DNA from 2 places in the Aquamicrobium sp. YD-1-mutant5 genome. Region 1 is predicted to be linked to the other one. Evidence: predicted binding sites of a transcription regulator. Region 1 holds the regulator's gene; the other holds the start of a gene.

Region 1 (15,550 bases):
GGCTGCGCGCATCTCATCGCCAGCGATCTCGATGAGCGCCCACACTACACGCCATGGGTTGCCGCCGTCTGGGTTGAGCCAAAGGCGCGCAAGACCGGGCTCGGCACGAGGCTCGTGCTCGCAGCCGTCGAGGAGGGATTTTCGCGAGGTTTCGACACGGTCTATCTCTGTGCCGAACCGCATCTGGCGCCCTTCTACGAAAAGATGGGGTGGCGCTGCATCGAGGAAGGTGTCGCCGGCCTCAGCGTTTTCTCGATCTCGCGCTGAGCGGCTTTTTCCTAACGATAGGCGACCAGAACGGCACCGGCAGCGATGAGCATGACACCGAGCCAGTTGGCGAGCGACAGGCGCTCGCCCAGAAAGATCACGCCGAACACGGCCACCAGAACGACGCTCAGCTTGTCGATGGGCGCGACCTGCGCCGCCTGCCCGAGCTTCAGGGCACGGAAATAGCACAGCCACGAGGCGCCCGTCGCCAGACCCGACAGCGCGAGAAATATGTAGGTTCTGCCCGAAATGGAGCCGAGCGGCTGCGCCTGCCCGGTCGCCATGACGATCGCGGCGATGACCAGCAGGATGACCGCCGTGCGGATCAGCGTGGCAAAGTCGGAATTGACGTTTTCCACGCCGACTTTGGCGAAGATGGCGGTGAGGGCCGCGAAACCGGCCGAAAGCAGCGCCCAGAACTGCCACGAGGAAAAGGAAAGGTTCATGCGATGCACCGCCGGATTGTGGGCCGCCATACTGGATCGGCGGCCAGCGAAAGGAAAGTCTTCCGAGCATCTGACCGAAAAGTGGCGTCCGGTTTCGGTCCGATACTCTATCGATAATTCAGATCGTCCTTTGTGCTTCCGTATGGGCGCCCGACGATCTGGAGCAGCGGGCGTTCTGACGAACGCTGCTCCAGCTTGTTTTCGTTGACCGCATTTTTGCGACGTCAGACGATTCCGTCTGACTACGAAATGCTCTACCGTGCCAGTTCCGCCACCAGCGAATTCAGCACGATCATGCCGGAGGGCGTGGCGCGCAGGCCTGAATTGCCGACCGGGGCGACAAGTCCCTCCTCCTGCAAAATGGACAGCTGGCGGCGCGGCAGCGTGCGTCCGGACAGGGTCTCGAAACGTGCAAGATCGATGCCCTCGACTAGACGCAACCCCATCATCAGGAATTCGTCGGCCTCTTCCTCGCGGGTCAGCCGCTCGCCATCGACGGTGCCGTGGCCCTGCCGCTCCACCAGTTCCGCCCAAGTCTCGGGATGCCTTTCGGCGATGGTGACGATGCGCGTGCCGTCTTCCACGAAGCGGCCGTGCGCGCCGGGACCAATGCCGACATATTCGCCATAGCGCCAATAAACGAGGTTGTGCCGGCTTTCCGCACCGGGGCGCGCGTGGTTCGACACCTCATAGGCCGGCAGGCCGCGCGCGGCGGTGACTTCCTGCGTGAGCTGGTAGAGATCAGCGGCAAGATCAGGCACCGGCATCTCGAATTTGCGGGCCGCATAGAGCTTGTGGAAGGCGGTACCTTCCTCGATGGTGAGCTGATAAAGCGACAGATGATCGGCGGCATGGCCGATCGCCTCGTTCAGTTCCGCCTCCCACGCCTCCGGCGTCTGGCCGGGCCGCGCATAGATGAGATCGAAGGACAGGCGCGGAAAGATCTCGCGCGCCAGCCTGATCGCATGGAGCGCCTCGGAAACGTCATGCAAACGGCCGAGGAACCGCAGGTCGGCGTCATTGAGCGCCTGCACGCCCAGCGAGACGCGGTTGACGCCGGCGGCACGATAGCCGCGAAAACGCTCCGCCTCGACCGAGGACGGATTGGCCTCCAGCGTTACCTCTATGCCGGCGGGAACCGTCCAGTTGCGGGCCACTTCCTCCAATATCGCGTCCACGGTTGCAGGCTCCATCAGCGAGGGCGTGCCGCCGCCGATGAAGATCGACGTCACCTCGCGAGGGCCGGTGCGTGCCCGCATCGATGCCATTTCGGTGGCGAAGGCGCGCACGAAGCGCTGCTGATCGACCTTCTGATGGCGCACATGGCTGTTGAAGTCGCAATAAGGGCACTTGGCCGCGCAGAACGGCCAGTGGAGATAAACCCCGAAACCGGGAGAGCGATCCAGCGTCACGCCACTCCCAATCGTGCTCGGGCGAACTTCTGGAAGGCGCGGGCGCGGTGCGACAGCGCGTCGGGCGCACCGGGCTTCCAGCCGTGCTTCTGCTCGGCACTCATCTCGCCGAAGGTCCTTTCATACCCATCCGGCAGAAAGACCGGATCATAGCCGAACCCCAGTTCGCCGCGCGGCGGCCACACCAGATGGCCTTCCACCTCGCCGCGATAATATTCCGCCTCGCCATCGGGAAAGGCAAGGCAGATCACAGCAACGAAACGGCCTGTGCGCTGCTGCGGCTCCACCGCGCCCGCCTTCTGCATGGCGGCCTCGGCCTTTTCCATGGCCATGCCGAAATCGCGCTTGCCATCCGGCTTTTCGGCCCAGTTGGCGGTGTAGACGCCCGGATCGCCGTCCAGCGCATCGATGCACAGGCCGGAATCGTCGGAAAGGGCCGGCAGGCCGGTGGCCTTTGCCGCCGCGAAAGCCTTGATATAGGCGTTTTCCTCGAAGGTGGTGCCCGTTTCATCCGGCTCGGGCAGACCAAATTCGCGCGCCGACTTCGCCTCGAAGCCGAAAGGCGCCATCAGGTCGGCAAATTCGCGCAACTTGCCTTCATTGTGGCTGGCGACGACGATCTTCTTGTCCAAAGGATGCATTACAGGCCCCAGATACGCGGTTCGGCGAATTCCAGCGAATTGCCGGAAGGGTCGCGGATATAGATGGAACGGCCACCTTGAGGCCACTCGAAATCGGCTTCGATGGCAATGCCCGCAGCTTCCAGCCGGCTCTTCCACGCGTCGATCTCATCGGCGCTGGCGGCAAAGCACAGATGTCCCTGCCCTGTCGTGCCGTGCGGCGGCACCAGCAGCCGCGCATCGGGCGCGGGGGGCACTATCGTCGCTTCGGCATTGAACAACAGCACCACACCCTGCCCGCAGCGGAAGAACACATGCCGCCCCTCCACCTTCGTCATCCGTTCCAGACCCAGCACGTCGCCATAGAAAGTCTCGGCGGCGGCAAGATCGGTCACGTAGAGCGCGGATTCAAGGACGGCAGCAGGCTTCATGGCATCAGAGCTTTCAGGCGACGGCCAGCTTTTGCAACTCGACCAGCCGGGCGATGCCGTTGCGGGCAAGCCCCATCAGCTCGGCGAACTGCGCATCGGTGAAGGGCTCGCCCTCGGCGGTGCCCTGGATCTCGACGATGCCGCCCTTGCCGGTCATGACGAAATTGGCATCGGTGCCGGCGGCGGAATCCTCCAGATAATCGAGGTCGATGACCGGCTGGCCATCATGGATGCCGCAGGAGATGGCGGCGACGTGATCCTTCAGGACCCGCTGCACATTCACCATCTGGCGCGCTTCCATCCAGCGCAGGCAATCGTGCAGGGCGATCCATGCGCCGGTGATCGAGGCCGTGCGCGTGCCGCCATCGGCCTGAAGCACATCGCAGTCGATGGTGATCTGCTGTTCGCCCAGCGCCTGCATGTCGACGACGGCGCGCAGCGAACGGCCGATAAGACGCTGGATTTCCTGCGTGCGCCCACCCTGCTTGCCGGCAGAAGCCTCGCGGCGCATGCGCTCGCCGGTCGAACGCGGCAGCATGCCATATTCGGCCGTCACCCAGCCCTTGCCGGAATTGCGCATCCAGCCTGGCACCCGCTCTTCGAGGCTTGCCGTGCACAGCACATGGGTATCGCCGAATTTCACGAGGCACGAACCTTCGGCGTGCTTTGAAAAGCTGCGCTCGAAGGAGATGGCGCGCATTTCGTCTGGCTGGCGTTTGGAGGGGCGCATGTCGTGTCTTTCCAATCTTGTGATTTTGCGGGCTTGTAGCCCTCCACGGCTGCTTGCGCAAAGGAAAACGGCTCGCTTGCACTGGCGCCCGCCGCGTCTATATCCTTTGTATAGAGGTACGACATGACAAAGCACAGTTCAGCCCCGACACCGCCGGTTCCCCCATCGCAGTGGCAGTCGCTGGATACGCGCTCGCGCGAGATCTTCCGGCGTCTCGTCGATTCTTACCTGAAGGACGGCGAGCCGGTGGGTTCGCGCAGCCTGTCGCGAATCCTGCCCTCGACATTGTCGCCGGCGACGATCCGCAACGTGATGAGCGATCTGGAGCATCTGGGGCTGGTCTACGCGCCGCATGTCTCGGCGGGGCGCCTGCCGACGCAGGCGGGCCTGCGTTTCTTCGTCGATGCCTTCATGGAAATCGGCGATCTCGGCGATGAGGAGCGGCGCAGCATCGAGGCGCAGATCAGGGCTTCCGGTAACGACACTTCTCTCGAACACATGCTGACGGAGGCGAGCCAGCTGTTGTCAGGCATGTCACGGGGCGCAGGTGTCGTTCTGGCCGCCAAGAGCGAGGCAGCGCTCAAGCACATCGAGTTCATCCAGCTTGAGCCGACAAAGGCTCTGACGGTGCTGGTCTCGCAGAACGGCGATGTGGAAAACCGCATCATCGACCTGCCGGCGGGCGTCACCGTCTCGCAACTGCACGAGGCCTCCAACTTCCTCAACGCCCACATCCGCGGCCGCACGCTGGCTGAGGCGCGCACGGAAATCTCGCGCATCAAGGAAGAAACGCGCGCGGCCCTCGATTCGCTGTCGCAGGCGCTGGTGGAAAAGGGGCTGGCGGTGTGGGCGGGAACCGAAAGCGACCTGCCGGCGCGGCTGATCGTGCGCGGCCGGGCGAATCTTCTGGAAAACATCACCGCGCAGGCGGACATGGAACTGCTCAAGAACCTGTTCGATGACCTGGAGACGCAGGACGGGCTGCTGCAATTGCTCAACCTCGCCGAAGAGGGACCCGGCGTGCGCATCTTCATCGGCTCGGAGAACAAGCTGTTCTCGCTGTCGGGATCGTCGCTGGTGGTGGCGCCCTATCGCGACGCGGAGGCGCGCGTTGTCGGCGCGCTCGGCGTCATCGGCCCGACGCGGCTCAACTATGCCCGCATCGTGCCGATGGTCGACTACACCGCACAGCTCGTCTCGCGCATGCTGCGCTGAAAAAGGCGCGCCACATCACGCCCTCGTGTGATGCATCGCCGCGCCCGCTTTCCTAAAGTGCCGCCTGACGGGTCGACAGGGGAAGGAGGACGGCATGATCCACCTCATGAAACGGGTCGCGGCGGCTTCGGTCCTGCTGGCGGGCACTGCCGCTATGGCGCAGGAAACCGACGTGCCATTGACCGGCGAATCGGCGTTCGGCGGCTGGCGGGACGACAGGCCGGGCGTTCGGCGGCATTTCACGCCGCAGGACCTTCCCGCTCCCTTCGCGACAGAGTCCACCTCCAACAGCGCCCGGCGGGTCAGCCCGCCGGAAGATGTCAGCCCACAACTGCCACAAGGCTTTTCCGCACACATGATCGCTTCCGGCCTCGGCGGGCCGCGTATCGTGCGCGTGGCCCCGAATGGTGACATATTCGTCGCCGAATCCGGCGCCGATCAGGTGTCGGTCTACCGCCTTGAAGACGGCAGCGCGAAGCCTGCGCAGAACTCCGTCTTTGCCGGCGGGCTGAACCAGCCCTACGGCATCGCCTTCCATCCCGCCGAAGATCCGCAATGGGTCTATGTCGCCAACACCGACAGCGTCGTTCGCTTCCCTTACAAAAGCGGCGACCTAGAAGCCTCTTCCGAACCCGAAGTCATCGTTGCCGAGCTTCCTTCCGGAGGCCACTGGACCCGCGACCTCGCCTTCTCCGCGGATGGCAAAACGCTCTACGTCTCGGTCGGCTCGCAGTCGAATGTCGCCTCCGGCATGGGCGAGGCGCCCGGAGGGCTGGAAGCATGGCAGGGCGCGCAGCCGACCGGCGCAGGCTGGGGTTCCGAAACCGACCGCGCAGATGTGCTCGCCTTCGACGCGGATGGCACAAACCGGCGGATCGCTGCGACGGGACTGCGCAATTGTTCGGGACTGGCATTGCAGCCTGCCACAAACGCATTGTGGTGCGCCGTCAACGAGCGCGACGGCCTGGGCGACAACCTGCCCTTCGACTATGCGACAAGCGTAAGCGAAGGCGCATTCTACGGCTGGCCGTGGTACTATATCGGCGGTCACGAGGACCCGCGCCATGCCGGCTCAAGGCCCGATCTCGCCGACAAGGTGACGGTGCCGGACGTGCTGATCCAGGCGCATTCCGCGCCGCTCGGCATCACCTTCTACGAGGGCGACCAGTTCCCTGCCGACTATCGCGGAGATGCGTTTGTTGCCCTGCACGGCTCATGGAACCGGGGCCTGATAACGGGCTACAAGGTGGTGCGCCTGCTGTTCGACAATGGCCGGCCGACGGGCGCCTACGAGGATTTCATGACGGGCTTCGTCCTTTCCGACGGCTCCGTATGGGGGCGGCCGGTTGGCGTGGCGATGGCCAGCGACGGCGCTCTGATCGTCAGCGAGGACGGCAGCGGCACGCTGTGGCGCATTGCCCATCAGGGGAGCCGGTAAACGGCTGTGCCTCCGGACGACCTGCTTCAGGTCAGACGACCCGGCATCAGGCGGCCCCGGGGATCACGCAGCGTGGTGCAGATAGCGGGCGCTGGGCAGGATGGTCAGCGGCTGCAACTCCCCTGCCCCCACCTTGCCGAACAGCAGGCGACGCTCGGTTTCGGTCGAACGGAAGAAGGGGAAGCGCGCATAGTAGCGCTCGCGGTTCTCGATGGCGTTTGTGCGGAACAACACCACCTTATTGAACACGCCCGGATAGCCGCGCGGCTCGCTGATCTGTTCCGAATTGTAGATGCGCCGGTAGAAGCCGGCATGGTCTTCCCGCACGGTGGAAAGCCCGTATGGCGCGTTGAAATAGATGCACGCCATGCCCGCCAGCCGCAGCGTCACGTAGATCAGATGCGGATATGCGCGCGCCAGTTCCGGATCGGAGGCAAAACGGCTCATGCACACAAAGGTGTCGCCGGCTTCCAGCATGGGACGCACGATATCCCCGAAGGCCTGAACAGAGGGCGATATCGGCGTTTCCAGCGTGACGTGGTGGATGCGCATGGTGGAAACCAGATTCTGGTCCACATAGACGCCGAAACGATAGACGTTCGGAGCATCGTCCAGTTCATCGATGATCGTGCGCCGATCCGCGTCCGGAACCATGTCGTTGAAGCGGTAGGCCTTGTAGCGCAGCCGGTATATGTCTTCCAGATCCTCGCCCTTGTCGCAGCGGCGATATTCGGATCGGTCGAGCAGTTCGAATACCTTGTTGGCGAAGGCCGAGCCGGATAAGCCCGGCTTTAGCTGTTCCGCGTCCGCATCCAGCTTCAACTGCCGGGTCACCATCGGCTTACCCTCTGTCATGCCGCTCTCAAAGCACGGTAAGGGTTGGAACACATCAGTAAAGTTTTAATTAAAGAAATCCCGTTTTACCCGGAATTAACCTTAATAAAACGACATCGCAGTGTCAGGGAAGCAGCCGGTGGCTGCGCCGGGCCAAGGCGGGTCTGCTATTTGCGGGTTGCGCCCGAAGCCACCAGTTCATCGTGCGCGAAGGGCCAGCGCGCCGTCGACATGGTTTCGATGCCGGATGCGCTGAGCGCCGCACCGAACAGGAACCCCTGCACCAGTTCAGGTTCGACCTGTCGCGACAGAATGCGCAACTGCTCGAAGGTTTCGACGCCTTCAATGGTCACGGCAAGCCCCAGCGATCGCGACAGGGCCACGATGCCCTTGAGCAGTTCGAGCGATCGCGGATTCTGCGTCACGTCGGACAGAAAGGAGCGGTCGATCTTGACCTTGTCCAGCGGCAGCTTGTGCAGGTAGCTGAGGCTGGAATACCCGGTGCCGAAATCGTCCAGAGCAATCCTTACGCCCAGCGATTTCAGTTCCTGCAGAAGCTGGCGCGTCTCGGACTTGTCGTCCAGAAGCGCCGTTTCCGTCACCTCGACTTCAAGCCGGTGCGGCGGCAGGCCGGAAGCCTCCAGCGCATTGCGCACCTTCTGAATGACGTCGCTGTTGCGGAAGTCCTTGGCGGAGAGGTTGACCGAGACATTGGTATGCTCGGGCCATTTCATGCATTCCGCACAGGCGGCATTCAGCATGAAGGTGCTGATCTGGGAGATGATGCCCATTTCCTCAGCCAGCGGAATGAAGACGCCCGGCGATACCGGCCCAAGCGCCGGATGGTCCCACCGGCACAGAGCCTCGCAGCCGGAAATGCGCATGGTCGCCATGGTGACGATCGGCTGATAGACGACGCGCAACGTGCCCGCCTCGACGGCCGCGCGCAGATCCGCCTTCATTCTCTGGCGGTCGCGGAACGCCGCATCCATCGACGACTCGAACAGCTGCCAGCCATTCTTGCCCAGCTCCTTGGCCTTGTAGAGCGCGAGGTCAGCCTTGACGATCATTTCGTCAACCTCGCTGAACTCAACACGCGACAGCACGGCACCGGCGCTCACCTGAATGCGCAGCACATGGCCGGCGACATCGACCTCGCCTTTCAGTCCGGCAAAAATCTCGTCCATCATGCGGGTGAACTGGCTTTCGCTCTCCACCCTGTCGAAGAACAGAATGAACTCGTCGCCACCGAAACGGCTTATCTGGATACCCGGTGCGGCAAACTCCGCAAGCCGCTCCGCCACGGCATAGATGAGACCGTCACCCACGGGGTGGCCAACGGTATCATTGACGCTCTTGAAATCGTCCAGATCGATGGTGGCAATGGCGCAGTAGCGTTTCTGATCGCCCGTGCTGAGGCTTTCCTCGACCAGTTCATGAAAATAGGCCCGGTTCACCAGCCCGGTCAGGCTGTCGTAACGGGCCATGAAGCGAATGCGCTCCTCCGCCTCGACGCGGGCGGTCACGTCCTCGAATGTGATGACGCCGAGTTCCTGGCTGCCTTCGCGGGCCGAGAACTCATAGTGCTGGCCATTTGCAAAACCCACCAGAACCTTGCGATCGCGGCCCTCCCGCAGCGCCTTTGTCAGCTGCGTTTCGACAAGCTGGCAGTCCTTGCGGGTCAGCATGCCGCTGACCACGCCACGCATCAGAAGCGAATGGACCGAACGTCCCAGCAGATCGTCAGGCGAATGGATCGAGAGCAAACGGGCCGCCTCGGCGTTCGCCACCACAACCTTTCCGTCCGGGTCCAGCATGATGAGCCCGTGCGGCATGGTGTTGAGCGCCCGGTTGAAACGCTGAGCCAGCCGGTTGGCGAGCTTTTCAGCCGAGATCGCCGTGAACAGCACGTCCCGCACCGTATCTGCATAGCGATGGATCGCCAGCAGGAAGGGCGCGGAGAGCAGCCCCAGCGCAACATGGTAGAAGTCACCACGCAGGATGAAGCCCAGAGCCATCGGGCAGGCCAGCGTCAGGATCAGGATGTTGACCATCCTCGGCGATCCGTAGTTCCGGCCGGCAATGCCTGTCGCCGTGGCCAGCACGATACAGACCGCGGCAATCTCGGCGAACTCATCCTGTGCGGTATAGATCGCGGTAAGGCAGAAAGTGCCGAGAACGAGACCATGCATGGCCCCGTAGATGATGTAGCGGGTTTCGCGGCGATATGCTTCCTGACGCGTCTCGATGGGCGGCAGGGCCGAGAAGCGGCGCATGTTCATGACACGCACGATACCGACAAGCACCAGAACAGCAGCCAGAACCAGATAGGAGGGATTTCCGGTTTTCGCGCCCACGATGCACATGAGGGCCGTCTGTGCGGAAATGCCTATAGCAAGCGTGAAGCCGTCGCGGAAAAGCGTCTCCACGAACGGAATGTAGACGTCGTCAGGCAGCTCTTTTCGCTTGATCGCGGTCACATTCGGCACTCACCCCATGCGAAGATGATGACACATTCGCATTAAAAAAACTTTTAGAAACGGGGAGGTGGCGGACTTATCCGACGTCGCTCTCATATCCCCGGTTCAAATCATTTCAAGACAGGATGCATCTATCCCCACCCAAGGCGCAATAGCATCCGGACCTGACGTCAACCTTGTCTCCTTCACAGCGGCATGAAGTTCATGATAAATCCTGCCCGAAGCAGAGATCCTGAAACTCATCGGATTCACACATAATGACGCAGCCGCTCGTTGCCGTCTCCACGGACGTCAGGCAGTTTGAGAATTACACCTGGCATGCCGCACCCCAGCAATATCTGGAAGCGGTGATCGCCGGCGCCGGCGCCCTGCCCGTGCTGGTCCCCTCTTTCGGCGATCGGCTCGATCTGGATGCACTGCTGTCGCGCGTCGATGGCGTCATGCTGACGGGCTCGAAATCGAACGTTCATCCCTCGCTCTATGGCGGTGATGCCAGCGAGGAAAACGGCCCCTACGATACAGCGCGCGACTCAACCACCCTTCCCCTTATCCGCAAAGCCATCGCGCGCGGCGTGCCGCTGCTCGCCATCTGTCGCGGCATACAGGAGCTGAATGTGGCGCTTGGCGGCACTCTCGCCAGCGAGATTCAGGAACGCGAGGGCTCGCTCGATCACCGTGCGCCGGCGAGCGACGATCAGGACCAGCGCTTCGCCATCCGCCAGAAGGTCAGCATCCGGCCGGGAACCTGCCTTGCCGGTGTTTTTGGAGCCGGCGACATCGAAGTGAATTCCGTTCACCGGCAGGCAGCCGACCGTCTGGGCAACAACCTTCAGGTCGAGGCCGTGGCCGAAGATGGAACGGTCGAGGCCGTCTCCGTGAAAGGCGCCCGCGCCTTCGCGGTCGGCGTGCAGTGGCATCCCGAATATTGGGTGAGGTCCGACAGCGTTTCGCAGAAAATCTTCCGGGCCTTCGGCGATGCGGTGCGCCTCCACGCGGCGGCGAGACCGGAAGCGCGCGCCGCGGCCGAGTAAACCGGCCGCCTGGCGCTACTTCGCCTGCACATGCGCCGTTTCAGGCACCGGTGTCAGCGCCTTGCGCGCTCCAAACCACGACACGAGGTTGTCGACGCACAGATCGGCCATGGCCCTGCGCGTCGGAACCGAAGCCGAGGCGACATGCGGCAGGAGAACGGTGTGCGGCGCATCGAGAAGCGCCTGCGGCACGTCCGGTTCATGCGCGAACACATCCAGCCCGGCGGCGGCGATGGTGCCGTCTGAAAGTGCGCCCGCCAATGCATCCTCATCGACCGTCGTTCCACGGCCTGTATTGATGAGCACGCCATCGGGACCGAGCGCTTTCAGGATTTCGGCGTTGATCGCCTTTTCGGTCGCAGCCCCTCCGGGTGCGATGCAGATCAGCGTATCGACAGCTTCGGCAAGGTCCTTCAGCGTAGCATGATAGGCATAGTCCACGCCATCGACCGGCCGGCGATTGTGATAGGCGACCGTGACGCCGAAGGCTTCCAGACGTTTGGCCACCGCAAGCCCGATCCGGCCGAGGCCGAAAATGCCGATGCTGCGGCTGCGCAAACTGAGTGGGCTCAGCCGGTAGAAGCCTTCTTTTGCCCACCTGCCCTGCCGCAGCCATGCCTCTGCCCTGGGCAGTTCACGCAAGGTGGACAACAGGAGACCAACGGTCAGATCCGCAACCTCTTCCGTCAGAACATCGGGCGTATTGGTGACCATGACCCCTTTCGCACCGGCATGAACGGCATCCACGGAATCATAACCGACGCCGAAATTGGCGATGATCTCAAGATTGGGGAACGCATCGATGAAATCCGCATCGATGCCCCCGAAGGCAGAGATAGCACGCACCGCAGCAATATCCTGCGGCGACAGAAGCGACGGGTCGCCGCGCTCGATGTGCACGAGCCGGAACGCCTCGCCGATGCGTTTTACGGCATGGCCATGCAGATTGCCGCAAACGAGGACAGTGGCCGGTCCGGACGAAATCGACATGAATTCAGCGCTCCACGGGGCGGCCGGTAGACTGGCGAACATGCAGCTCCGGTCTTATCAATTCCTGGGTCTGGCCCACCGTCTGGCCATTGAGCTTGTCGAGCAGCGCGCTGGCCGCACGGCGGCCCACCTCGCGCTGGCCGTTCCACACTGTGGTCAGGGCCGGTGTCGCGATCGCGGCCTCTTCCAGATCGTCATAGCCGGTAACCGAAATATCCACGCCCGGCGTGAGCCCGGCCCGGGAAATGCCGTTCATGAGGCCGATGGCGACGAGATCGTTCCAGCAGCAGGCGGCGGTGGGCTTGTCCTTCAGAGCGAGCAACTGGTTCGCAGCTTCAAACCCGCCCTGCTTGGTGCGCGGGCCGGCTATGCGCCATGTCGGCTGCACTTCGAGCCCTGCTGCCTGCATGGCATTGAGATAGCCCTGATAGCGGTCGCGCCCGGTCGAAGTCTGGTCGTTGCCGCCGACCATGGCAATGCGCTTGTGGCCAAGCGAGATCAGGTGATTGGTGGCAAGTGCGGTGCCATAGGCATCGTCGCCACGGAAAACCGGCACATGCGCGCCCTCGACGTCGCGCGCAATCAGGACGGCAGGCAGGCCATTTTCCTCCGCCATGCGAATGTCGGCAGCCGGTGTGTCGATGGCCGGCGACATGATCACGCCATCGGCGCCCAGCTGCAGGAGAGTGTCGATAAAGGTGCGCTGCTTGTCGAGCTTGTCATAGTGGTTGGAGAGCAGGAAAGTCTGGCGTGAGCGGTCCAGCTCATGTTCGATGGAACGCAGTATCTCGGCATAGAACGGGTTCATGATGTCATGCACCACGACACCGACAATGCCCGAGCGCGAGGTGCGCAGGGACGCAGCGCGACGGTTATAGATATAACCGATCTCGCGCGCATGTTCCTTGATGCGTTCGCGCGTGGATCCCGCCACCAGCGGGCTGTCCCGCAGGGCAAGAGATACCGTTGCCGTCGATACGCCCAGCGCATCGGCAATGGTGGAAAGCTTGACTTTCTGAGCCAGCGTTGATGCTCCCCCGCTAAACAATTTAAATTTTTTTAAAAGCGTTTAGGCCATCGTTGCGGGTCGAGTCAAAGCTTTTTCGCCACCTCCGCCACATCGGCATCCGCAACGGCGCGGTTGAGAACACGCAGTCGATGCTCCCGGTGCACGATGTACAAGCCGCTCGCCATGATGATGCCGGCGCCGGCAAGCGTCCATACATCCGGAAACTGGCCGAACACCAGCAGTCCCGCAGCGATCACCCACACCATCTGCTGATAGGAATAGGGCGCGAGCGCTGTCGCGGTAGCGCGCCGGTAGGCCTGAATGAGACACCAGTGGCCGAGCCCGCCGAACAGCCCGAGCAGCAACAGCAAGCCCCATTGCAGCAGGCCGACCGACGGCCACTGTGTGAGCCAGAGCGTGGGCGTCAGCAGGATCATCGGTGCCAGTGCCGAATAGAAGATAAGGCTTTCGGCGGTTTCCGTGGCCGACATGCTGCGTGTCATGATGATGTAGACCGAGTTCGACAGCATCGAGCACAGCGCAAACACATGGCCGATGCCGAACACGCCGACGCCCGGGCGCGTGATGACCAGAACGCCGATGAAGCCGAAGACAATCGCCACCCATCGCCGCCAGCCCGCCCATTCACCGAGAAGCGGTCCGGCAAGCGCAGTTATCACCATGGGGCCGAAGAAATAGATGGATGTGGTTTCCGCCAGTTGCAGATAGCGCAGCGCCAATATGTTGAAGATGGTGGAGCCCGCCAGAAGCGCACCTCTTATGAGGTGCGCGAATGGCTTGGAAGTGCGGAAACGGTCCGTTCCCTGCCAGCCTCTGAACAGCGCCGCGACCAGCACGACGTGGCTGGAAAAGCGTATCCAGGCGATAAAAAGAGGCGTCACCCCGGCAAGCGCCAGAAATTTGATCGACGTGTCGAGAAACGTGAACAGCACATAGGCCGCAGCCATATAAACAATGGCCGCAGTTGGGGCTGCGCTGTCTTTTGAATGACTGGAACTGTTCACGTCAAAGCCGGACGAGTAATCTCGACATCCAGCTTTGGGCCAGTCGCCCTGTGCCCGCAAGCCTCAAAGCGCCTGGCCTGAAATCTAAGCGCTGCTGGCCTCAGGCTTCGACCTTGGTGCGGTTGCCGGGTCGGCATCGGTTCCGGCTGCATTCTTTGCATCCGGTTTCGTCTCGGCCTCGGTTTCGGGCTCATCGTCGATGAACACGATTTCCTCATTTGTGAGGTTGGCCTCGATGCGGGCCAGAAGCTTGGCCAGCGTCTTCTGCTCTTTCTTGTCGAGCCCTTTGAGAGCCTGCTTCTCCGTCTTCTTGACCGATTTCTCGATCGATACGATGAGATCACGGCCAGCCTCAGTCAGAAAAATGTGAGCCTGACGGGCATCGAAGATGGAGTTGCGCTTTTCCAGAAAACCCTGCGCCTGCAAGCGGTTGATCGTCTTGGTGATGGTTGGCGGACGCACGCCCAGCCGATCCGCAAGAGTGCCCGGCGTCTGGCCGTCCTCACGGTCCAGAGCCAGCATGATCTGGTCCTGCCCCGCGTAGAAACCGTGCTCCAGAAGTCGTGCAGCAAGCGCCGTGCGGGCAAGCCGCGCAGCCGAATGCAGCCGGCTCATCGTTGCAGTTCTGTCAGCTTTGGCCATGGTTTCCCTCTCGACCGCATCAGCATCGCAAACATGGCCCGGCAGGTCACGGTTTGCAATTGCGCTTTCAAATTCCACACCCGAAACAGCTTTGCCGGCAAGTTTCGCAGCATGTATGACGGCTAATGGCAGATGTTTATTTCAGTTAGATGACAAACAATCCGTCCGGAGGATTTGTCCGACAGAGCCTCTGTTTTTGCCCCGTGCAATCGCAGCCGCGACGTCCTATATGGGTCACATATCCATTTCGAGGTTCCCATGAGCGACACCCAGACGCGCGACACCCAAGTGAATGAAGCCGGGGTCAACGAAACCGGGACGCAAATCCCGGTGACCGTGCTGACCGGCTATCTCGGTTCCGGCAAGACCACGCTGCTCAACCGCATCCTGTCGGAGAACCACGGCAAGCGCTATGCGGTCATCGTCAATGAATTCGGCGAGATCGGCATCGACAACGACCTCATCGTGGAATCCGATGAGGAAATCTACGAGATGAACAATGGCTGCGTGTGCTGCACGGTGCGCGGCGACCTGATCCGCGTCGTCGAGGGCCTGATGCGCCGTCCCGGCCGCTTCGACGCCATCGTGGTCGAGACGACCGGCCTCGCCGACCCCGCACCCGTAGCGCAGACCTTCTTCATGGACGACGACGTTCGCTCAAAGACGAAGCTCGATGCAGTCGTGGCGCTGGTCGACGCCAGACACCTGCCCCTTCGCCTGAAGGATTCGAAGGAAGCCGAAGACCAGATCGCCTTCGCCGACGTCATCGTCCTCAACAAGACGGATCTCGTGACCGAGGACGAGCTGCGCGCGGTCGAAGCCACGGTGCGCGCCATCAATCCGGCAGCGAAAATCCACCGCACCCAGCGTTCCGGCGTCGATCTCGCAGAAGTTCTCGATCGTGGCGCCTTCGACCTGAAACGCGCGCTGGAGAACGATCCGCACTTCCTCGAAACGCATGATCACGATCACGACCATGT
Region 2 (15,550 bases), on a different contig from region 1:
GATGGCCGTGGCATCGCGCCGGAAGATTTTGGTCCTGCCGGTCAGGCCGAATGCTTCGACATTGGTGCGGATCAGACCCCGCCCCTCTGCAGACTCCTCGATAAAAACTGCATGCGAGGCGCCCCGCGACAGAGCCTCCAGACCGAGCGCGCCGGTACCGGCGAAGAGGTCCAGAACACGGGCCCCCTCAAGCTTGTCAGGGAAACGATGCGCGAGAACGTTGAACACGGCCTCGCGCGTGCGGTCTGTCGTGGGTCTGATGGAATCGGAATGAGGCGTGACCAGTGGCCGTCCCCGAAACTCGCCACCAACGATACGCATGCCTATGACCTCTTCGGACCCTTGCCCGGTCCGCCGCGGCCACCGGCCTGCGGCTTGCGAGGCCCTCGGTCCGGGCGCCCATCCTGGGGACGCCCACCGTCGGAGCGCTTGTCGACGGGTGAATCCTGATCGCGCTCACGCTGCGGACGTGCGCCAGGCGCCATCCACACATTGGCCCTGCGCTGGCCGGGCGGATCCAGTGGTGGGCGCTCCTTGTTGCGGGAGCCTTCCCTGCCACCTTCCGCCTTGCGCGGCGGCTTGCCGCCGAAGCCCTGACCTCCCCCCGGCCCCGGCCGGGTGGAGAGCTTGCCGAGTGCTTCGTCGCGGCTGCCTTCGCGCATCTTGCGGCGCTTGATCAGCCCGCCCTCGCCGATATCGAGGCGCGACGACTTCTTCGCCGCAGGACGCGCTTCATCAAAATCGCCATCCCGACGCTCTTCGCGTTTGACCGGCTTGTTGGAGAAGGGCTTTACGATGTCGGCATCGAAATTGGCGCCGGATTCCTCGACCAGGCGCTCACCCAGTTGGTCACGCAGCGTGCGTCCCTTGATCTCCAGCACATGACCTTCCGGCAGTTCGCCAAGCTGGAAGGGGCCGTAGGAGATACGGATCAGGCGGTTGACCTCAAGGCCGAGCGCGCCAAGAATGTTACGCACCTCACGGTTCTTGCCTTCGCGCAGGCCGATGTTGATCCAGGCATTGCTGCCCTGCACACGTTCAAGGCTTGCTTCCGCCCCGCCGTAGAATACGCCATCGACGGCGATACCGTTCTTGAGGTCGGCCAGCGCCTGCTCATCGACCTTGCCGTGGACGCGCACCCGGTAACGCCTCAGCCAGCCGGTGGCCGGCAATTCCAGCGCCCGCGCCAGCCCGCCGTCATTGGTCAGCAGCAACAGGCCTTCCGTGTTGATGTCGAGACGCCCGACGGTCATCAGACGCGGAAGCTCCGCCGGCAACACGTCGAATACGGTCTTTCGTCCTTCGGGATCGCGATTGGTCGTGACCACGCCCGCAGGCTTGTGGAACAGGAACAGCCGCGTGCGCTCAATCGGCGGGATGGTGACACCGTCGAGTTGAATCACATCACTGGCCTGAACATTGAAGGCCGGCGAGGTAAGCACAACGCCATTGACGCGGACACGGCCGGCCCCAATCAGTTCTTCAGCGTCGCGGCGCGAGGCAATGCCGGCTCGCGCCAGCCGCTTGGCTATGCGCTCCCCGCTCTCCTGCTCCTCGGCTGCAGGACGCGGCCGCGGTCTGAACTGGCCGCCCGCGGGTTTGCGATCGTCCGCGAAATCGCGCTTGGGCCGATCGCTCCGGTTGAATCCGCCGGAACGCTCGCCGCGCGGGGCAAAAGGCTTGTCACTCCCGTCCCGCTTCACAAAAGGCCTGGTGCCATCGCGCTTGGCGAAAGGTTTACCGTCCCCCTCCCGCTTCGCGAAAGGTTTGCCCTCGGAGCGTGGACCTCTGGCAAACCTGCTGTCGCTGCTGCTCTGGTCGCCCTCTTCGCGTGGGCGTCGGTCTGGACGAAAATCGCGTTGCGGTCTGTCGCCCCGTTCGTTTCTGCGCTGATCCCCGTCGCGAGCGGCGAACGGACGTTCACCATCCCCGCGCTTTCGGAACGGCGGCTTGCCATCAGGGCGCGGCCCCTTGCGGAAGGGGCGCTCGGCACCGGCATCCGCTGCTTGCGGACGGTCGGAGCGCCTGAAATCGCGAGCCGGACGTTCATCGCCTCCAAAATCGCGCTTCGGGCGATCCCGGCCCTCGAATTTCTTGGTGCCATCGCCACTATTTGCAGCGTCGAACTTGCGCTTCGGGCCTCCGGAGCGCGAATCCGCGCCGGGACGCTTGGCAAAGCTCTTGCCCGCTGCCGGTTTTCCAGCCCCTTTTCCGGCCGACGGCCCGCGCGGCTTCTGTCCGCCGGGCTTCGCTCCGGGTCTGCGTTTTGATCTGTCGTCTTCGGTCATGTGGTGTTTGCTCTTTTGGCGGGCTAGATAGCAGGACAGGCCCCCGCTTGCGAGGGGATAATAGCGGGAGATCGTATTGAATGAAGCGACCGGACTTCATGGCCCTGGCGCTTGAGCAGGCAAAGGATGCGGCGTTACGCGGCGAAGTGCCGATCGGGGCGGTTCTGGTAGCCGATGGCGTCGTCGTCGCTCAGGCCGGTAACCGCACCCGTGAACTTGCCGATCCTACCGCCCATGCGGAGATTCTGGTCATTCGCGAAGCGGCGGCGAAGCTCTCGGCCGAGCGATTGGGTGGATGCGATCTTTATGTCACTCTGGAGCCATGCACGATGTGCGCGGCCGCGATTTCTTTCGCCCGCCTGCGCAGGCTCTATTTCGCGGCGACGGATGAAAAAGGAGGGGCTGTCGTTTCAGGCGTGCGCTTTTTTGCGCAGCCAACCTGCCATCACACGCCCGACGTCTATTCCGGTCTCGGCGAAACCGAAGCGGCCACGATTCTGAAGGATTTCTTCAGGGCGCGCCGCTAGACGCCGGCGAAATCAGACCGGAAAGCCAGTTTACCAGGGCAGCCAGTCGAACATGCCGCCCTTCTTGGAGGCCGCACGCTTGAGCCGGCGCTCCTTGACATATTCGTCCTCGCCAAGCTCATCCTGCGGCGCGTTGGCGGAAGCGACGCGGTAATCCAGCGGCGGCTCGCTCAGATAACGGCGCGTGTTGGGGCTGCCCTGCTTGGATTGGGCAAGGCGCTTCTTCACCTCAGGGCTTTGCTCCCTTGCCATACGGGCATTTTCACGCGGATCGAACTTGTCTGAAACGAAGGTGTTCGCGGAAGCCGACGTTTGAGTCGGCAGATCGTTGATCACTTCCGGCTCATAGAATCGGTTGTCCTGATTGGCCGTGGCACTGGCGCGGATGCGCGCGCGGCGCTGTTCGGGCGATTCGGGCCACTGTGCGCTGGCGGTCGTGACGACATTGTCCTGGGGGGCGGGAAGATTGGCCTTCTGGGCAGCGGAAGGTTTCACCAGTTCGGGGCGCGGCTGATAGTCGATCTTTTCGCGCTTCGGGGGGGCAAATGTCAGCGCACTGGTAAGATCGGTCGCCAGTTGCTCGGATGCGGTCTTGTCAGTGCCATAGGTTGGCGAGGAAACACAGCCAGCGAGCAGAAGACCGGAAGCGGACAACGAAGCCAGCAACGCCACGCGACCACGGTTTTTGTCAGTCATGCCGAAAAAACTCACTTAGAGCGGCCCCCTGATTGATGCCGGCCGGACATTGTCGAAATTCCAACATGTCCTTGTAATGGTAAATCCGGCGACAATTTGTCGTCGGGAAACGTGGTCTTTACCTTAAGCTGTGTGCGAGGGCAACGCGTAGCCGGTACGCGCTGCCCTCAGCCACAATCAGATGCGCCCCTGCGCCTGCAGTTCATGCAGCACTTTGGCATCCCGCGCCGACACATCCGGGAAAGCGGGATCGCTGCCGACATCGTCCGTATAACGCCAGGAACGGGCACATTTGCGCAGGTTCCGGTCAACAGCCTTGCCGATCACCACGGCAACGCCGGGAATTTCGCGCAGGCTGAAAGCACCGGCAGGCGCCTCGTCAGACGAAATCACCAGATCGCTGGTGATGCTGATCTCGGCCAGATCGACATCGTTCACAACCTGCCGGAGCCCTTCGTCTGTCACGTAGACGACGGGAACGGCCTCAAGAGACGACCCGATGGTCTTGTTGGCCCGCTCCAGTTCGAGCGCCCCGGTGATGACGCTGCGCACCTGCCGCACCTTACGCCATTTGGCGGCCAGTTCGTCATTGCGCCATTCGGAAGGCACCTTGGGGAACTGGGCAAGATGCACGGAGCGTTCCTGCGGATAGCGATCGCCCCATGCCTCTTCCGTCGTGAACGGCAGCATGGGAGCAAGCCACTTCACCAGGCAGTCGAACAGATGGCGCACCACCTGTACCGCCGCTCTGCGCTTCACGCTGGAAGGCGCTTCACAATAGAGCGCGTCCTTGCGGACGTCGAAATAGAATGCCGACAGCTCGACCACCATGAAATCGAGCAGCGCACGGGTGATCCGCTTGAACTCGAAGCCGTCATAGCCGGAACGCACGATCTCATCGAGCTCGGCCAGCCGGTGCAGCATCAGCCGCTCCAGTTCCGGCATGTCCGCCAGCGGCACGTCCTCGCCATCGTCATGGGCAAGCGTGCCCAGCATCCAGCGGATGGTGTTGCGCAGCTTGCGGTAGGCGTCGATATTGGTCTGCAGCACGTTCTTGCCGAGGCGCTGGTCTTCCCAATAGTCGGTGGTCATCACCCACAGACGCAGAATGTCGGCGCCGGACTTGGACATGACTTCCTGAGGCACGACCACGTTGCCGAGCGACTTCGACATCTTGCGGCCATCCTCGTCCATGGTGAAGCCATGGGTGACGACGGCATCGTAAGGCGCCCTGCCCCGCGTTCCGCAGCTTTCCAGCAGCGAGGAATGGAACCAGCCGCGATGCTGGTCCGAGCCTTCCAGATAGACGTCAGCCGGCCATTTGAGGTCGGGACGATCTTCCAGCGTGAAGGTATGCGTGGAGCCTGAATCAAACCACACATCGAGAATGTCGGAAACCATCTTCCACGGCTCGTTGCCGCGCTCGCCAAGGAAACGCTCACGCGCACCTTCCGCGAACCATGCATCCGCGCCTTCCTGCTCGAAAGCTTCGAGAATGCGGGCATTGACGGCTTCGTCCTTCAGGACATTGCCGTCCTCGTCGGCGAACACGCAGATCGGCACACCCCATGCGCGCTGGCGCGACAGCACCCAGTCGGGACGGTCCTCGATCATCGCGCGCAGACGCGTCTGGCCGGCAGCCGGCACGAAGCGCGTGGCGTCGATAGCGTTGAGCGCGCGCGAGCGCAGCGTGGTGCCGTCGCCGAGCTCCTTGTCCATATAAACGAACCATTGCGGCGTGTTGCGGAAGATCACCGGCTTCTTGGAACGCCACGAATGCGGATAGGAATGCTTGAGGCGTCCCCGCGCGAACAGCATGCTTCTGCCGATCAGCGCTTCGATCACGGCCTTGTTGGCATCGCCCTTCTTGCCGTTGTCGTCGATAACACGTGCGGCACCGCCCTCGCGGCCCGGCCCGAAACCCGGAGCGTCCCTGGTGAAGAAGCCGGCATCGTCGACGGTGAACGGGATTGCGGTGTCGATGCCGCGCCCTGCGAGATCACGCGATGCATCCATCCACGCGTCAAAGTCCTCGCGGCCATGGCCGGGAGCGGTGTGCACGAAACCTGTGCCGGCATCGTCGGTGACATGGTCGCCGGGAAGCATGGGAACCGTGAACTCATACCCGCCGCCGAGACCCTTGAGCGGGTGAGCCAGCGCGATCGACGCCATTTGATCGGCGCTTACATCGCTCAGGCGGCGGAACTGCAATTTGGCCTTGGTGAAGCAGTCTTCGGCCAGCGCATCCGCGAAGATCAGCTTTTCGCCGGCCTGTGGCCCGAAATCGTTTTCGGCTGCGGTAACTTCGTACAAACCGTAGGCGATGCGCGGCGAGTAAGCGACGGCACGGTTGCCGGGGATGGTCCACGGCGTGGTCGTCCAGATGACAACCGACGCGCCATCAAGATCGGAGGCGCCAGCGGCCACCGGGAACTTCACCCAGATCGTGTCGCTCTCATAGTCCTGATACTCGACCTCGGCCTCGGCCAGCGCCGTGCGTTCGACGACCGACCACATCACCGGCTTGGAGCCGCGGTAGAGCTGGCCCGACATGGCGAATTTCAGGAGTTCACCTGCAATGCGTGCCTCGGCGTGGAAATTCATCGTCGTGTACGGCTTCTTGAAGTCGCCGATCACGCCGAGCCGGAGGAACTCCTTCGTCTGCACGTCGATCCACGATTGCGCGAACTCGCGGCATTCCTGCCGGAATTCGTTGATAGGCACCTCGTCCTTGTTCTTGCCGGCGGCGCGGTATTTTTCCTCGATCTTCCATTCGATCGGCAGGCCGTGGCAATCCCATCCCGGAACATAGTTCGAGTCATAGCCGCGCATCTGGAACGAGCGGGTGATGACGTCCTTGAGGATCTTGTTCAGCGCATGGCCGATATGGATCGTGCCGTTGGCATAGGGCGGGCCGTCATGCAGGACATATTTGGGGCGGCCGGCGGCATCCTCGCGCAACTGCCTGTAGAGGTCCATCTCCTCCCAGCGGGCCACGATCTGTGGCTCTTTCTCGGGCAGGCCGCCACGCATGGGGAAATTCGTCTGCGGCAGATAGAGTGTTTTGGAATAATCGATCGGTTCGACAGTATCGGTCATGGGTTCGCCATATGGATTGCCCGGCCGGTTTCGACACAGGGCCTGAAATTCGTGATTTCTGGAATATGCGCGAAGCGCGCGCACCGCAATTCCCGGCGGCTCCGGCAGGCGAGTTGCATCTCAGCCCGCCCGGAGCACCGGGCTGGTAATTCGTATCGCAAAGGCGACATGGTGCGGCTGGCGTATCATGGCCGCGCTTCTAACCTATGCAGACCCAGGAATAAAGGGCGCTACATGGTAAAGTCGAAGCGGTATGTGGCCGAAACACCCATCGTGAACTGATTGCGGGAACCGCGCTCACGCACGATGCTGGAATCCGCGGCAGGTCCCATGAGGCGCGAGTATTCACCGAAGACGCTGGTGGTGACAGGATCGGACACTTTCCATGTTACCGCACCGCCGACGCCAAGCGAGCGAACACCGCCACCCGGATTGTATTCGCTGAGGCCAGAGCGGAAGCTTTCATCTGCGGTGACGCCATAGTAAGCGTCGAAGTATTTCGATGATGCGAACGATGCGCGGGGTCCGCCGGAAATCCGGATTTCCGGAGTGACGTCGTGGAAGGCATCGACCGCGATATCGCCGACCACGCCCTTGTGAGCGCGGATGCCCTGACGGACTTCAGCCCTCATGCGCACCCAGTCCAGCGGATAGAATTCAAAGAAACCGCCTATTTCACCGCCCCAGCGCATCGGGTCCAGTCCGCGAATGGCGTCTTCGTCATTGTCGCGCTTCCACAGGAACTTGCCCGTCACACCGGCGCGAAAATCGCCCTGATCGGTCAGCGCCAGAGATATGTTGTCGTTACGCGATGAGAAGCGCACGGGATTGCCGGCCTTGCCGAGCGAGATGATCGGCGTCGCACCCAGCATGTATTTCTTGCTGCCCTCGAAGTCGGGCGCCACCAGCACTGTTGCACCGACGGTGAGATACCAGTCCCCGGACAGCCATCCGCCGATGCCATCGGCGGCATGGACAATCGTGGGAACGCCAAGAGAAAACATTGCCGACAACGCGGCCGCAGGCTTCAAAACAGACATGTCTCACCGTTTACGCAATACAAGTGGGAGTTGAAGCGATTGTTGCAGTCAGTTTGGTAAAATTTGTTTTAAATCCGTAATGTTATGATGCGCCGGCCTACTGGACGCTTCGAAGCGGCGGCACTAGCTTAGTCGTGTGGAGGGGTGGGTTAGCAGGAGAGGCAACATGACTTTTGAGAACAATTCAATCCGCAGCATCACCGACGAAGTGCGCTCCAAATGGGGCTGGTTCGTAGCACTCGGGGTTCTGCTGCTCATTCTGGGCGGCGTCGCGTTCGGTAATCTGTTCATCGCGACAATTGCATCTGTCTATTTTGTCGGCTGGCTGATGCTTTTTGCCGGCGTCATCGAAATCATTCACGCTTTCGGAGTGCAGACTTGGGGCCGGTTCTTCCTGTGGCTTGCGAGCGGCCTGCTCTATGCGCTGGCAGGCATTTTCGCCTTCTATAACCCGATTTTGGCGTCGGCAGTCCTGACCTTCCTGCTTGCCGTCTCACTGGTTGCGTCCGGGGTGCTACGCGCTTGGGTAGGCTACCAGAACTGGGATCAGAAAGGTTCCGGCTGGATCGTCACGGCCGGCGTTCTCACTATTCTTGCCGGCATCGTCATCGCTATCGGCTGGCCGGTGAACAGCCTGCAGATCCTCGGACTGTTCCTGGCAGTCGACCTGATCTTTCAGGGCTGGAGTTTTATTGCGTTCGGACTGGCGCTGAAGAAGTAAAGGTCAGAAGCTGATTTCGGCGTCCAGCGCAGAAAGGCTCCGGACACCACTCAGCACAGCCCTCGCCTCCTGCTCGTCGCGCTTCATCTGTGCGACGAGTGCGTCGAGTCCGTCGAATTTTTCTTCGCCGCGCAGATACGCGAAAAACGAAACATCGCAGACTTCGCCATAGAGATCGCCGGAGAAATCGAACACGAAGGTTTCGAGCAGCGGCGCTCCGTTGACATTGACCGTGGGGCGGCGGCCGAAACTGGCAACGCCATCATGAAGGCTTCCGTCTGCGCGCCGGAACCGCACCGCATAGATACCTTCGCGCAGTTCCACATCTTCCGGCAAACACATATTGGCCGTTGGAAACCCTAGCGTGCGACCGAGTTGCTGACCGCCGATGACCTCGCTTTGCACGGTGAAGCGGTAGCCGAGCAGTCCCGCCGCCTGCGACACATCTCCTGCGGCCAGCAGCTCTCTTATACGGCTGGAGGAGATGACCTGCGCGCCTTCGTCGCGAAAGGCGTCCACTAACGTCACGCCAAAGCCGTGACGCTCTCCGGCATTCATCAGATAGGCCGGGCCGCCCTGGCGGTCCTTGCCGAAGTGAAAGTTGAAGCCGGTGATGGCATGACTGATGCCAAGATTTTCCTGAAGGATTCCGGCCACGAAATCCTCCGCCGACTGTGCCGCAAACTGTTCCGTGAAGGCCTGCTCCACAACCGCTGAAAAACCCAGTTCTTCGAGAAGACGCGCTTTCATTGCTGGCGGCGTCAGCACGAAAAGCGGGACCTGCGGCCGGAAGAATTTGCGCGGGTGGGGCTCGAAGGTGAGGACAAGGGCGGGAACGCCACGCTTCCCGGCCTCTTCCAGCGCACGCCCCAGCACAGCCTGATGGCCGCGATGAACGCCGTCGAAATTTCCGATCGCCACGACACCACCGCGCAGATGCGCAGGCAGTTGCTCATTTCCGGCAATGCGCGCCAGCATGGGAAGTCCTACTGCAGTCGCGGCATGACGGCCACGGGGGCGTAGCCATGCTTTTCCAGAAAACCGGCAAGCTGTTTCGGATCCGGATTCAGGGCATCGCCATAATCGCGGGCATGGATGCCCCCCGAAATGTAAAGCGCATCGACACCATTGTCGGCCGCGCCCTTTATGTCGGTCATGATTCCGTCGCCGATTGCGAGCACTTCGCGACGATCCAGATCGCGCCCGACAATGTCGGCGGCAGCCCTGAGGGCAGCCTTGTAGATCGGTGCATGGGGTTTTCCGGCAATCAGCGTGCGCCCGCCCATCTGGCCGTAGTCACGCGCGATCGCGCCCGCGCACCAGATCAGCCTGTCCCCGCGCTCAACCACAATATCGGGGTTGGCGCAGATGAAGGGTAGATTGCGTGAACGCAGCCTCGTCAGCAACTCCTGATAATCCTCAGGCGTTTCGGTTTCATCATCGAACGGACCGGTGCATACGACTGCCTGCGCCTCGAAATCCTCAACCAGCTCGACATCGAGCCCATCATAGATATTGGTGTCGCGATCGGGGCCGATATGGAAAATCCGGCGTGGCGCCTCGGCGATCAGATCGCGCGTGACATCGCCGGAACTGACAAGCTTGTCATAGGTGCCGTCCGGAACGCCGATCGTGCGCATCTGGGTCACGACATCGGCTCCGAGCCTTGGCGAATTGGTGATCATAACGACTGCCACGCCCCTCGCCCGTGCTTCTGCCAGCGCGGAGACCGCCTGCGGGAAATGCTCCACCCCGTTATGGACCACGCCCCATACATCGCACAGCAAGGCGGCATAGTTACCCGAGATCGTTTCGAGAGAATTGATGATAGGAGAATGAACCGTCATGTCGGCAGGCACGTCCGTATCTCGAAGATTGTCAGGCCTGATGGCCTTGCGGGCTCCCGGATTAACCGATGCGGCCCTGACTGTCACCAGCTTTCCTGCCTTGCCCGTCCGGTTGCTGGTTAACGTGCTTTGAATGAAAGAGAGCAATTTTAGACAATTGCGCAAACCCGAAATTTAAAGGTTTCAGCGATAGTGCCTCCGACCAGTCAGAATTGGCAGCGGGGGCTAGAGCCAGATGCTTCGGAAATTCCTTGCCGACACGCGCGGCAATTATGCCATGATCACCGGGTTGCTGATGGCGCCCCTGTTCGGCGCTGTCGCGCTGGCTGTCGACTATTCGGAAATGTCCCGCCAGCGGCTCGATACACGCAATGCGCTGGACGCGGCCAACATTGCCACTGCCCGCGAGATTCAGTCCCAGATCAGCGACGCCGACGCCATCGCTTACGCCAACAATTTCTACTACGCCAATCTGCGGCATGTGGCACCGGCGAAATCCACGCTTCAGGTTACGCTGCCAAGTCAGGTCGTAGGCGGTGGCTCGATGACGATGTGCGCCACGCTGAACTATTCGCCGATTTTCTTCCCCGCAGCCGCCGCACTGGTTGGAAAAGAATCGGAGGATTATGACTTCCTGACATGCTCTGAGGTTCGCCTCAAGAACACGCTGGAAGTGGCGCTGGTGCTGGATAATTCTGGCTCGATGAAAGAAAAAGGACAAGGTTCTTCCTACACGCGGATGGAGCTGCTGAAAAAAGCTGCCGAAGAACTCATCAGCACGATGGAAAAACAGGCCGACAGCGTCAAGCAGGTGGAAAGGCCCATTCAGTTTGCGCTCGTGCCCTTTGCTGCTTCGGTAAATATCGGCAAAGAGAACGAAGGCAAGCGCTGGATGGATATGGATGGCGCCTCATCTATCCATCATGAAAATTTCAACTGGAGTACAGCCAAATTCGGAGATTCCAACCGTAGAATCGAGAAAATCAATGGCGTCTACCTCAAGAAGGGTTCCGATTGGGGGACTGAAGAAAATAACGTGGTGACACGCTTCACTCTGTTTGAGGAACTGAAATACTATACAGACAGCAAACAGACAAAGACGGACAGGTATGCCGAATGGGAGGGATGTGTTGAGCAACGTCCCTACCCTTACGATCTGAACGATGCACCAGCGGCCCCGTCCGTCCCTGATACTCTGTTCGTCCCGATGTTTTATCCTGACGATTCAGCCAATGGCTACAATGACTGGATCACGGTCAACGACTATCCTTCAGCCCCCGAAAGGAACAGCAAGTTCTGGGACCCCTCGGATCGAAACATGCCCTCGTCAAATCGTTCGTCCAATAACGTCAGCAAGTATTTCGACGTCAAGCTTAAAGACGGCAGGCAATATGGGTATGTCGCGCCTTATGGATCCCGTAAGATGGGCATGGGTAATGGACCTAATGCCAACTGCACAACCCAGCCGATCACCCCTCTGGTCGATGTGACCAAACCGGAGGGAATGACAAAGATTAAGAACGCGATTGCAGCGATGGAACCTTTGGGCGGCACAAGTGTCGGCAGTGGTCTTGCATGGGGCTGGCGGGTTCTTTCCAGCGGCGAACCTTTCACGGAAGGCCGGCCTGAAACCGATCGTGGCAACGATAAGGTGGTGATCGTCCTGACTGATGGTGCCAACACCTACTACCGGGCGGATAAGGTTCGCAAACTGAATGGCTCGACAGCGGCTGCGGCAGACAATGATAGGGTCGAGTCGATCTACGGTGACTATGGGTTCCTCAAGCCGTTGCACAGCTTGCTCAACTATGGGCGGCTTTTTCTCGGCCCGAACAAGACCTACAGCAAAACCGCCTTCACCAATGAAAACTACTCCAAGGCGATGAACGAAAAACTGCAGGAGCTTTGTGCGAATGCGAAGGCCGCCAACGTCATGATCATGACGGTCGGTCTGGATCTTGAGGCGGAAGCAAAAAAAGACGCAAAGGTCAAAGAACAGATCACCGGGCTGAAGACCTGTTCCTCGGACTCGCGCAACCGGCGCGATGCAACGGACCCCAGCAAGCCGGCAAAGCTGTTCTGGAACGCGGCTGGCAACGATCTGTCCAATGCGTTCCGCGAGATCGCGGACGAGTTGTCCAACCTGCGTGTGACCAGGTAAGATTCTGCCGGGCAGGCTTCGAATTTCAGACGCCTGCCCGGCAAAAGCCATGATCATTGGCCTTACAGGCGTCATGACTTTTGTTCTGCCTGCCAATCGCCATGAAATTTCATTCAGCCCTGCCCGCCGGAACCTGATGTCTGGCGCCGGCGCGCTGGTTCTCACAGCGCTGGCCGGTTGCGGTTCCCTGCCCCGGCATGGTCCCGGAGGCGGTGCATCTACCGCTTCCCGCCAGACGATGGATGGCATTCGCACGGCCGAAGGGCTGGCGCTCGTCTCACCCGATCACCAACTGGAGCAGGCAGCCCTGCAACAGGCGCAGTATATGGCCGCCTCGGGCAGGATGAACCATACGACCGGCTTCGGAAAAGATTTTCAGGCGCGGGTCAAAAGCAACGGCATCAGGGGTGCTGCGGCCGAGAATATTGCCGAAGGGCGCATGGATGCCGCCCGCGCCATCGACATGTGGATGAATTCGCCGCCCCATCGCCGCAACATGCTGGACGGGCGTTTTCGCCGCTTTGGCCTTGCCTGGGCAACCCGGCCGGAACGCCCCGAATGGCGCTACTGGGCCATCATTCTGGCAAGCTGACCGACGCCGCCCTTTCCTGATCGCAGAGAAACGGCTCTCGCTTCTTGACACCGTCCGGAGGGCTGACTATCTCATGGCTCGTTAGCACTCTCCGAAAGCGAGTGCTAACAGGTCCGGTCAAGCCGGACGGAGGAATTCTTTCTCATCATTGTGACCGAGGAAATCAAATGGCAAAGACGAAGTTCCGCCCGCTTCATGACCGTGTGGTCGTTCGCCGGGTCGAGTCCGAAGAGAAGACGGCTGGCGGCATCATCATCCCCGATACCGCCAAGGAAAAGCCGCAGGAAGGCGAAGTCGTGGCTGTGGGCTCGGGCGCCCGCGATGAAAGCGGCAAGCTCGTCGCCCTCGACGTCAAGGCCGGCGACCGCGTCCTGTTCGGCAAGTGGTCGGGCACCGAAGTCAAGCTCAATGGCGAAGACCTTCTGATCATGAAGGAATCCGACATCATGGGCATCATCGGCTGATCTGGCCGTTCCCATTCTTCAACAATCACTGCAATCCGAATTTCGGACCAAAGGTCCAGGAGTAAGCAATGGCTGCCAAAGACGTAAAATTCTCCCGTGACGCCCGCGAGCGTATGCTGCGCGGTGTCAACATCCTCGCCGACGCGGTGAAGGTCACCCTCGGTCCCAAGGGCCGCAACGTCGTCATCGACAAGTCCTTCGGCGCTCCGCGCATCACCAAGGACGGCGTTTCCGTCGCCAAGGAAATCGAACTGGAAGACAAGTTCGAGAACATGGGCGCCCAGCTCGTTCGCGAAGTCGCCTCCAAGACCAACGACAAGGCCGGTGACGGCACCACCACCGCGACCGTTCTGGCGCAGGCCATCGTTCAGGAAGGCCACAAGGCCGTTGCCGCCGGCATGAACCCGATGGACCTGAAGCGCGGTATCGATCTGGCTGTCACCGAGGTCGTCGCTGACCTCGTCAAGAAGGCCAAGAAGATCAAGACTTCCGAGGAAGTCGCACAGGTCGGCACCATCTCGGCCAATGGCGAGAAGGAAATCGGCGAGATGATCGCCGAGGCCATGCAGAAGGTCGGCAACGAGGGTGTCATCACCGTCGAGGAAGCCAAGACCGCCGAGACCGAGCTGGAAGTCGTCGAAGGCATGCAGTTCGACCGCGGCTACCTGTCGCCTTACTTCATCACCAACCCCGACAAGATGGTTGCTGAGCTGGAAGATGCCTACATTCTTCTCCACGAGAAGAAGCTCTCCAACCTTCAGGCAATGCTGCCGGTGCTCGAGGCTGTCGTTCAGACCTCCAAGCCGCTGGTCATCATCGCCGAGGACGTCGAGGGCGAGGCTCTGGCCACGCTGGTCGTCAACAAGCTGCGCGGCGGCCTGAAGATTGCTGCCGTCAAGGCTCCGGGCTTCGGCGATCGCCGCAAGGCCATGCTGGAAGACATCGCCATCCTCACCGGTGGTCAGGTCATCTCCGAAGACCTCGGCATCAAGCTTGAGAACGTTGGTATCGACATGCTCGGCCGCGCCAAGAAGGTGCGCATCGAGAAGGAAAACACCACCATCGTCGACGGCGCCGGCAAGAAGGCCGAGATTCAGGGCCGCGTTGCCCAGATCAAGGCTCAGATCGAGGAAACCACTTCCGATTACGACCGCGAGAAGCTCCAGGAGCGTCTTGCCAAGCTGGCTGGTGGCGTTGCCGTCATCCGCGTTGGCGGCTCGACCGAGGTCGAGGTCAAGGAGAAGAAGGATCGCGTTGACGACGCTCTGAACGCCACCCGCGCTGCGGTTGAGGAAGGCATCGTCCCCGGCGGCGGCGTCGCTCTTCTGCGCGCTACCCAGGCGATCAAGGCGGAAGGTGCCAACGCCGACCAGGCTGCCGGCATCAACATCGTCCGTCGCGCTCTGCAGGCTCCAGCCCGTCAGATCGCTACCAATGCCGGTGCGGAAGCTTCGATCATCGTGGGCAAGATCCTCGACAACAAGAGCGCGACCTACGGCTACAACGCTGCCAAGGACGAATATGGCGACCTGATCCAGCTCGGCATCGTCGACCCGGTCAAGGTGGTTCGCACCGCTCTGCAGGACGCCGCTTCGGTTGCCGGCCTGCTGGTCACCACCGAGGCCATGATCGCCGACGCTCCGAAGAAGGAAGCTGCTGCTCCGGCCATGCCCGGCGGCATGGGCGGCATGGGTGGCATGGACTTCTAAGAAAGTCCGGCTTCGCATTGGAAAGGGCGGCTTTGGCCGCCCTTTTCTTTTGTCTGCTGGAACAAACCCGCCAGCGCTCCGTTGATACGCGCAAGTTCAACTCAGGAGATGCGATCATGGTGAACAAGGATCAGGTGTCGGGTGTTGCAAAGCAGGCCAAGGGTGCGGTGACGGAAGCCGCCGGCAAGCTTACGGGCAACAAGAAGACTGAACTGAAGGGCAAGGCCGAAAAAGTCGAAGGCAAGGTCCAGAAAGCCGCCGGCGACATCAAGGAAAAGGTGCGCAAGGCCCACTGAGCACTTCCGACACAAGCTTTCAGGCAAAAAAGGCGGCTGTATCAGCCGCCTTTTTCTCATTCGCCAGCTCACCGTAAGGCGGCCCTGGATGCTTGTCGACAGTTCAAACG

What was found. The regulator HrcA, encoded in region 1, represses chaperone genes, less so after heat shock. The targets are predictions, from matches to a motif close to GTTAGCACTCNCNNNNNGNGAGTGCTAAC.
Region 2: a site for HrcA is predicted at 13,052-13,080, ahead of groES (co-chaperone GroES). Genes of this name have one in related genera too.

The regions. Positions count from the first base shown of each region.
Region 1 is NZ_JCAKKP010000008.1:48,194-63,743, forward strand. Features, by position in the region: gene AC5XE7_RS12915 (GNAT family N-acetyltransferase) at 1-267, shown strand, start outside; gene AC5XE7_RS12920 (EamA family transporter) at 279-713, opposite strand; gene hemW (radical SAM family heme chaperone HemW) at 968-2,125, opposite strand; gene rdgB (RdgB/HAM1 family non-canonical purine NTP pyrophosphatase) at 2,122-2,766, opposite strand; gene AC5XE7_RS12935 (VOC family protein) at 2,766-3,176, opposite strand; gene rph (ribonuclease PH) at 3,190-3,906, opposite strand; gene hrcA (heat-inducible transcriptional repressor HrcA) at 4,030-5,121, shown strand; gene AC5XE7_RS12950 (PQQ-dependent sugar dehydrogenase) at 5,216-6,559, shown strand; gene AC5XE7_RS12955 (N-acyl amino acid synthase FeeM domain-containing protein) at 6,623-7,414, opposite strand; gene AC5XE7_RS12960 (putative bifunctional diguanylate cyclase/phosphodiesterase) at 7,561-9,873, opposite strand; gene AC5XE7_RS12965 (gamma-glutamyl-gamma-aminobutyrate hydrolase family protein) at 10,131-10,904, shown strand; gene AC5XE7_RS12970 (2-hydroxyacid dehydrogenase) at 10,920-11,894, opposite strand; gene AC5XE7_RS12975 (LacI family DNA-binding transcriptional regulator) at 11,899-12,918, opposite strand; gene AC5XE7_RS12980 (DMT family transporter) at 12,987-13,871, opposite strand; partial or broken gene AC5XE7_RS12985 (MarR family winged helix-turn-helix transcriptional regulator) at 14,106-14,570, opposite strand; gene AC5XE7_RS12990 (CobW family GTP-binding protein) at 14,829-15,550, shown strand, end outside.
Region 2 is NZ_JCAKKP010000001.1:477,755-493,304, forward strand. Features, by position in the region: gene rsmD (16S rRNA (guanine(966)-N(2))-methyltransferase RsmD) at 1-321, opposite strand, end outside; gene AC5XE7_RS02305 (pseudouridine synthase) at 324-2,288, opposite strand; gene AC5XE7_RS02310 (nucleoside deaminase) at 2,369-2,815, shown strand; gene AC5XE7_RS02315 (hypothetical protein) at 2,846-3,511, opposite strand; gene ileS (isoleucine--tRNA ligase) at 3,689-6,610, opposite strand; gene AC5XE7_RS02325 (MipA/OmpV family protein) at 6,841-7,614, opposite strand; gene AC5XE7_RS02330 (HdeD family acid-resistance protein) at 7,817-8,371, shown strand; gene AC5XE7_RS02335 (bifunctional riboflavin kinase/FAD synthetase) at 8,375-9,349, opposite strand; gene AC5XE7_RS02340 (TIGR01459 family HAD-type hydrolase) at 9,358-10,218, opposite strand; gene AC5XE7_RS02345 (TadE/TadG family type IV pilus assembly protein) at 10,454-12,379, shown strand; gene AC5XE7_RS02350 (CAP domain-containing protein) at 12,516-12,971, shown strand; gene groES (co-chaperone GroES) at 13,139-13,435, shown strand; gene groL (chaperonin GroEL) at 13,504-15,144, shown strand; gene AC5XE7_RS02365 (CsbD family protein) at 15,261-15,440, shown strand.